DNA from 3 places in the Synechococcus sp. C9 genome. Region 1 is predicted to be linked to each of the others. Evidence: predicted binding sites of a transcription regulator. Region 1 holds the regulator's gene; each other region holds the start of a gene.
The links. Region 1 encodes NtcA, which controls nitrogen genes in cyanobacteria. Its sites were predicted from a motif close to GTANCNNNNGNTAC; they were not measured.
Positions count from the first base shown of each region.

Region 2: the regulator NtcA is predicted to act here: its motif matches at 1,232-1,245, upstream of MLD66_RS07845 (DUF4278 domain-containing protein).
Region 3: the regulator NtcA is predicted to act here: its motif matches at 966-979, upstream of MLD66_RS09830 (DUF3155 domain-containing protein).

Region 1 is NZ_JALAAD010000001.1:214,010-216,210, forward strand. It holds gene fabI (enoyl-ACP reductase FabI) at 1-408, opposite strand, end outside; gene ntcA (global nitrogen regulator NtcA) at 570-1,241, shown strand; gene tsaB (tRNA (adenosine(37)-N6)-threonylcarbamoyltransferase complex dimerization subunit type 1 TsaB) at 1,260-1,943, opposite strand; gene MLD66_RS01060 (Ycf34 family protein) at 1,859-2,107, opposite strand; gene MLD66_RS01065 (pentapeptide repeat-containing protein) at 2,167-2,201, opposite strand, start outside.
Region 2 is NZ_JALAAD010000001.1:1,564,449-1,566,649, forward strand. It holds gene MLD66_RS14510 (ARC6/PARC6 family protein) at 1-1,198, opposite strand, end outside; gene MLD66_RS07845 (DUF4278 domain-containing protein) at 1,320-1,496, shown strand; gene MLD66_RS07850 (SIMPL domain-containing protein) at 1,695-2,201, shown strand, end outside.
Region 3 is NZ_JALAAD010000001.1:2,005,444-2,007,644, forward strand. It holds gene MLD66_RS09820 (hypothetical protein) at 1-80, opposite strand, end outside; gene MLD66_RS09825 (hypothetical protein) at 395-838, opposite strand; gene MLD66_RS09830 (DUF3155 domain-containing protein) at 1,019-1,324, shown strand; gene MLD66_RS09835 (hypothetical protein) at 1,402-2,201, shown strand, end outside.

The DNA.
Region 1 (2,201 bases):
CAGGGGTTTCGCCGCCCGACATAGAGCAACCAGCGAATAGGTACTGACATCCAAGGCTTGCATAAACCCAGCACGGGAAATCCGGCTAAAATCCCCTTCCAAACCCTCTTTCGGGACAAAAGCCAGACAATGCACTAATATATCTAAACTGCCCCACTTGGCTGTTACGGCTTGAAACAGCGCTTCAATCTGCTCATCTTTTTGCACATCGCAGGGGAGAAACAACTCCGGCTCCAGGGGGGCGGTCAACTGCCCGACCTTTTGCTTGAAGCGGTCTTTTTCATCCGGGAGATAGGTCACCCCCAAAGTCGCCCCCGCCTGATGCAACTGTTGGGCAATCCCCCAGGCAATCGAATACTCATTGGCAATCCCCAAAATTAAGGCTTTTTTCCCCTGCAAATTCAACATGAATGTTTCGCCAAAAATGTCTGTACCCTGTTTCACCCTACCCTGGAATGTGCCCGAACACAAGAGCAAGCCAATGGTTACAAGGGATACAATCTATTTTGACCAGTTCCCGATAGGTTGAAATGATAGTTATTTATCCTTAGAACTGGTGCCCCCAAGCGATGGCTGTACTGCAAGACAAACCCCTTTACACCCTTTTACAGCGTCTATCGAACGGCACCTTTCCCCAGGGCGTAGAAACCTTTGAGCGGGGTAAAACCATTTTTTTCCCTGGCGACCCTGCCGAGCGGGTTTATTTTTTAATCAAAGGGGCGGTCAAACTCTCCCGGGTCTATGAATCAGGGGAGGAGATTACCGTAGCATTACTGAGGGAAAATAGTGTGTTTGGGGTGCTTTCATTTATTACCGGACATCGCTCGGATCGGTTTTATCATTCCGTGGCTTTTACCACCACGCAATTGTATTCGGTGCCGATTGAACAGATTGAAATCCTGTTGAAAAGTGACCCGGAATTATCCCTCATGTTGCTACGGGGGTTGTCCTCACGCATTTTGCAAACGGAAATGATGATTGAAACCTTGGCGCATCGGGATATGGGGGCACGGTTGGCGAGTTTTTTATTGATTTTGTGTCGGGATTTTGGGGTACCTGCCAGTATGGGGGTGACGATTGATCTGAAACTTTCACACCAGGCGATTGCGGAAGCGATTGGTTCGACGCGGGTGACGGTCACCCGTTTGCTGGGGGATTTGCGCCAAAGTGGCATGATTTCAATTAGTAAGAAAAAAATTACCGTCCATGACCCGATGAATCTCAGTCAACAATTTACTTAGGAACACTTTCTACAGCATTTACACTTGCAGTCCCACCGCATCCACAGGGGAGCGGCCATAGAAGGGTTGGGCGGCTGACCAATGGGGACGTTCCCCGTTCACCCAAAGCTGTCCCGCCCAGTGGAGCAGTTGATCCGCCGGGGCCTGGGTATGAATGTCCTCTGCCACCTGCACCGGTTCCGGCCAATTTTTGATCAGTTCCTGCCAGGCAGCGAGGGTAAAGACCTGGTCGGGGTGCTGAACATAGCCCCGGTGGTAGATGCCCCCATAGATTAAATCTGTCCCCGCCGGCCAGGAGAGGGCGACCGGTTCCGAGTAGGCAAAACTGGCAACCCCCAGGGTGGACAGGGCAAATAGGGGAATGTGCAACTCCTGCGCCAAAATCCGTGCGGTTACCAGCCCCAACCGCAGGGTGGTAAAGGAACCTGGACCCCGGGTCACCGCCAGCAAGTCCAGGTCTGCCCACCGATAGGGCTGGAGGAATTGGGCGAGTTGGGCATGAAAGTGACGGTTGGTGTCCCACCCCCAGGCGTATTGCTCGACCCGATAAGGTTCACCGATCTGACCCACCGCCAGCCCCACCGTGGCACCCGCCGTATGGAGTGCCAGCCCCAGGGTCATGTGGGCACCGGTTCCCCCGGACGCAGGCGGCTCCACCGTCCCATTTCCAGGGCAAAGGACTCGCACCCCACCACGTCCCATTCCATCTCAATCACCTCTGCCCGGGAGCGGATATTCACATTGATGCTGGGGGATACCGGCTCAAAGGTGGGCGTATCGGTCAAATGGGGTTGCTGGTGTTGGTGTTCCACCGCATGGTAGGTGACGCACTGATCCACATAGGCACAATTCACACAAATACACATGGTCGCTAGCCCTCGGGGGCGGAATTACCTTACTGCTAATCTAACCCAGACAGCAGGGGTCAGGATTGGGTGCCAAAAATTTCTTCAATTAATT
Region 2 (2,201 bases), 1.4 Mb from region 1:
CCCGCGCAAAGGGAGCAATTTCCGTCTGCAACCAGGTCTGGGTGTAGCGGTACAAACCCACCAATTCATCGGGAGCCGTGCGGATCACCTGCACCGTCTGGGCATCCACGTTGGGGCTGGCAAGATACTGTTCCAAAAAATCTAAAGCCAGTTCCGTCTGTCCCAACAGGAGATTGGTCACCGCCAATTCCAGGGGCACCGGCTGGGTACGATGCAAAAACCGCAACCACCCCTCCGCCTCCCGAATCACCTGGGGCTGATGCCGCAGTACCCCCAATCCCACCGCCCCATAGGCCGCCAGATAGGCCCCCACCGCCGACGGTCGCCGAGCTTCCCGGCCAAATACTTCGTACTGCTCCCCCAGGGTCATATAAGGGCGCAGTTGTTGGATAAACCGCAGACCCTCCTCCACCCCCAAGCCCGCCTGGGCATCCCCTGTCCCCTCAATGCCCCCCCGTTCCGTCAGCATCTGGGTCAACAATTCCAGCCCCAAGCGTCGCCCCGGCTGGTCCTCCAAGGGCAAGGCCACCAGTTCCAAAATCCGGTAAGGGCGCAACCGGGCCAAATCCACCTGCAACTCCGCCAGTAGGTTGGGGAATAACCCCCCCGTGCGTTGCAACAGCTCCCGCCCCTGCTCCAGATACACCCCCGCCCGTTGATAATTCTGCTGTTGCCATTGCTCCCGCCCCAACTCCAGATAAGCCAGCACCATGGTTAACACAATATCCCCGTAGGCACTGGGAGCCGTGCCATTTTGACAGGCCGCCTGCCCGGTTTTGAGGATCAGTTCATACTCGCCCCACTCCAGCCAAAGGGCCAACGCCCCCGGCAGTTCCTCCCCCTCCACCCACAGCACCGGCGGTTCCGTCACCTCCGTATCCGTTTCCTTACTATGGCTGGCTGATAAAATTTGATAAGCCTGTTCCAATAACCGTTGCCGCGCCGCCACCGCCACCGGGGAATAATCCGCCCGCACCCCCACCTTCAGGCGCTGGGATAACACCGAACCCAATTGCGCCACCCCCGTATTGGCAGGCACTCCCAGAACCCGATAACAATCCAAGGAAATTCGTACCACCGCCCGTGTGCGCCCATTCCCATCTACAGGCAACCTACCCAAGACTTTAGACCAGGAAACCCACCCACAGCAAGTCTTGGATGCCTTGCCCCGGTAGTTCACAAAAATTAACTGCTCCATTCGGGCACAGTGGCGACTTTTGATCAAAAAACCGTATAATTAGATACAGAAAGGAAATTCAGATTATCCATTTGGATAACATTTCTGCCAGACACCCAATTGTTTACGGAGGGAATCAGCCATGCAATACCATTTTCACGGTGCCACCTACGAGCATGATCCGAGTGTTGTGCCGGTGAGCGAAGGTCAGGTGGGGGGCAAGTATCGGGGGGCGGAATGGAAAACCCATGTGGCCAATGTTCCCAGTCACCCCCGGGCACCCCGGCAATTGCGTTATCGGGGGGTCATGTACTCCTAAGCTCTGTTTAGGTGATCAATAAAAATTGATGAACCAACTGGGAAATTATCTTTCGCCCCCTGGTACCAACCGGGGGGTTAATTTATGCCGAATTGGGCGATTTTCATACCAAATGACAAAACCCCCCAATCCCCAGTGCCTTTGTGACCCAAAATTAAATTAGGATAACTGTAGCCATCCTCCTCCGGTGTCCTACCCATGAATCTGAAAGAACGTGTTGGCGAACTGCCCCAGGTGTTGCTTGGCTTGGTGTCCCTATCGGTGGCACTTGTCGCAGGCAGTCTAATCGGTGCCAGTGCGGTGGGGGAATTTACCCATGCCAATAATCTGGTGCAGGTGACGGGTTCGGCGCGCCGGGCGATCACTTCCGATTATATTGTCTGGCAATTTCGGGTCGAAAGCCAAAATCCTTCCCTCCAGGCGGCGTACAAACAGGTGACTGCCTACACGGAAAAAATCCGTCTGTATCTGCAAAGCCAGGGTATTCCTGAGAATGAAATTGTATTTTCTGCCCTGGAAAACGTGGCCCTCCAAGAGAATATCAATGGTCGGGATACGGGGCAAATTTTGGCCTATCGTTTGACCCAACGGGTGAAAATCAGTTCCAAAGAGGTGGATAAAATTGCCGCCCTGGTCAATCGTTCCAACGATTTAATCAATGAGGGCATTCCCATTATTTCCGACCCCCCCCAATATCTTTACACC
Region 3 (2,201 bases), 1.8 Mb from region 1:
TTCGGCATCCGTTGGGCTTGGACTGCCATTGGGGCAACGGTCGTCAAAGCCAACACCAAAGGTAAGAAACGCAGATTCATAGAAAACTCCTGAAGGGTGATGAGGTGATTTAAGAAGCTACAGAATGTAACCTCTATACTTTTCAAATTAACTGATGCAAATGAGGCTGTATAGGATCAAAAATACTGCTTAGAAGTGATCTCGATCTCTATAGCAATTCTAAATGAGAATGAAACAGGGGGTCGCAGGGGCACCGCCCCCGTTCTTGGTTCTGGAGAATTTCTGTATGCCTACGGCACGCAAGCTAATGCAAATCAAGTAGGATTGCTATATAACCACTTCAGAAAAAAGCCGACAAATTTCTAGGTATAAATTACCCTTAAAAAATGTCTATTCAACCGCACCAAAACCCCCGCAACCAATGCCAAAAGTCCCGGATTTTTTGCTCCCAGAAGTACAACACCTGATCCAGCCACTGCAGAAACTGTTCCAGCCAATGGGGTTCATAACCTTCCGTAACCGATGCCACCTCCAAAGTCGGTTCCGGCAAAACCGGGGCTACCGGCACAATCGGTAAGGCGGGTGGTGGTGGCGCACCAGGGAGTTGTTCCACCGGCGGCGCACCTCGCAAAAGGGGAAACCGGCTGAGTTGTTCCCGCAATTTCTTTAACCAACGTTGCCACCAAGGGACTGGGGGCGGGGTGGCGGGGGTCAAAGTCGGTGGCGGCACCGGGCGTAACCGCATCCACCGGAACCATTGCCACAGTTGCACCCACCCCTGTCTGAGCCGCTGAGGCATCTGCAACAACCAAGTGATCAGCCAACTGCGATAGACCATAGCCGCAGATGAAGTGGGATTAAATCAATCCTCTTATTATAGGCAACCCGCATCCAACTAATTGTTGCAACTGGTTAACGAACCCTTGAAAACTTAGCGTCAAACCCCTATACTGCACTAGGGTTATGTAACCCTAACTACAAAAAACCCAACTCTCACACGTTTTAGGAGGAGAGCGCTTTGGCTAGAAGACGTAAGCGCAGAAGTCGTCGTCGCCTGGAAGGTCGAAAAATCTTAGAATGTGTTCCCCAATTCACCCTGGAAACCGGTGAAGACAAGCCGGTGACAGCGGCTCGGCGTTTTATTCAGGCCAACGGGATTGCTCCACCGGCATTACTTTTGGTGCGGCGGAATGAGCATACGGTTGACCGGTATTTCTGGGCAGAAAAGGGCTTGTTTGGGGCACAGTACGTCGAAGAAAATCACTTCCTCTTCCCCAGTCTGCGAACGCAAGAATTAGCAGAGCAAGTTGGGGCGGCCAAATAGGTTGCGGACGGTTTTTTGCCCTAGTCACCCCTAGAAATCGTTGATAAGCTCGATCCTAGGGTCGAGATGGTTCAACCATGTCCTTAATCAACGTGTTTCCCAGGGTGGGGCAGTTACCGCCGGGAATGGGTTTGTGCCACTGGGAAGTGGGGGCAAAACTGGCCGTAGGACTGCTGGCGGAGGATATGCCTGCTTGGGTGTTGGTCTCCCCGCCAGAGATGGCTGGGGCAACGGCACTGTGGTTGGATAGCCGGGAATTGGCTCCGGGTAACCATTTGCTCTGCATCCGTAGCGCCCAGTGGGTCTTTGCCCTGCTGGCTACTCCGACGGGTCAGGTTGCCCATAGCTTCCATCCCCAAGTGGTGCAGCGGCTGTGGGAGGAACTTTTAGCGCAGGTGACGGAGCGGGCGTGGCTCGACCGCCTCAAAGCCTTGCCGGATCACTGGCCGGTGGCACCGGTGGAGATGGTGGAGCAATTTTATCAAGGGTGGCTCTACCAAACGGTTCAACCCCCGGAGGAGTGGGCCCGTTCCGTACTGCATGAAATTTATACTCCCCTCAGCACCATCGGCATTTGGACGGATATGTTGCTCAAATATCAACAGCAACTCCCCCAACGGGTCCAGGAGGGGTTGCAGGCCATTGCCCAGGAGGTACGGGTGCGCCGGGAACGCTGGCAGTCCTGGTTTGAACCCCAACACTGTCAGTCCGGGTTGGGGGATTGGCGGGCACAGGCGCAGGCTCGGGGCATCCAGATGGATTTTGACCTGGGAACCCCTTTGCCGGGAATTTTGCGCCACCTGCTCGCCCAGGTGATGCCCCTGCTGCTGGGAGAACTGCCTGCGGGTGCCCAGATTTATGGGGCGGTGAAACAAAC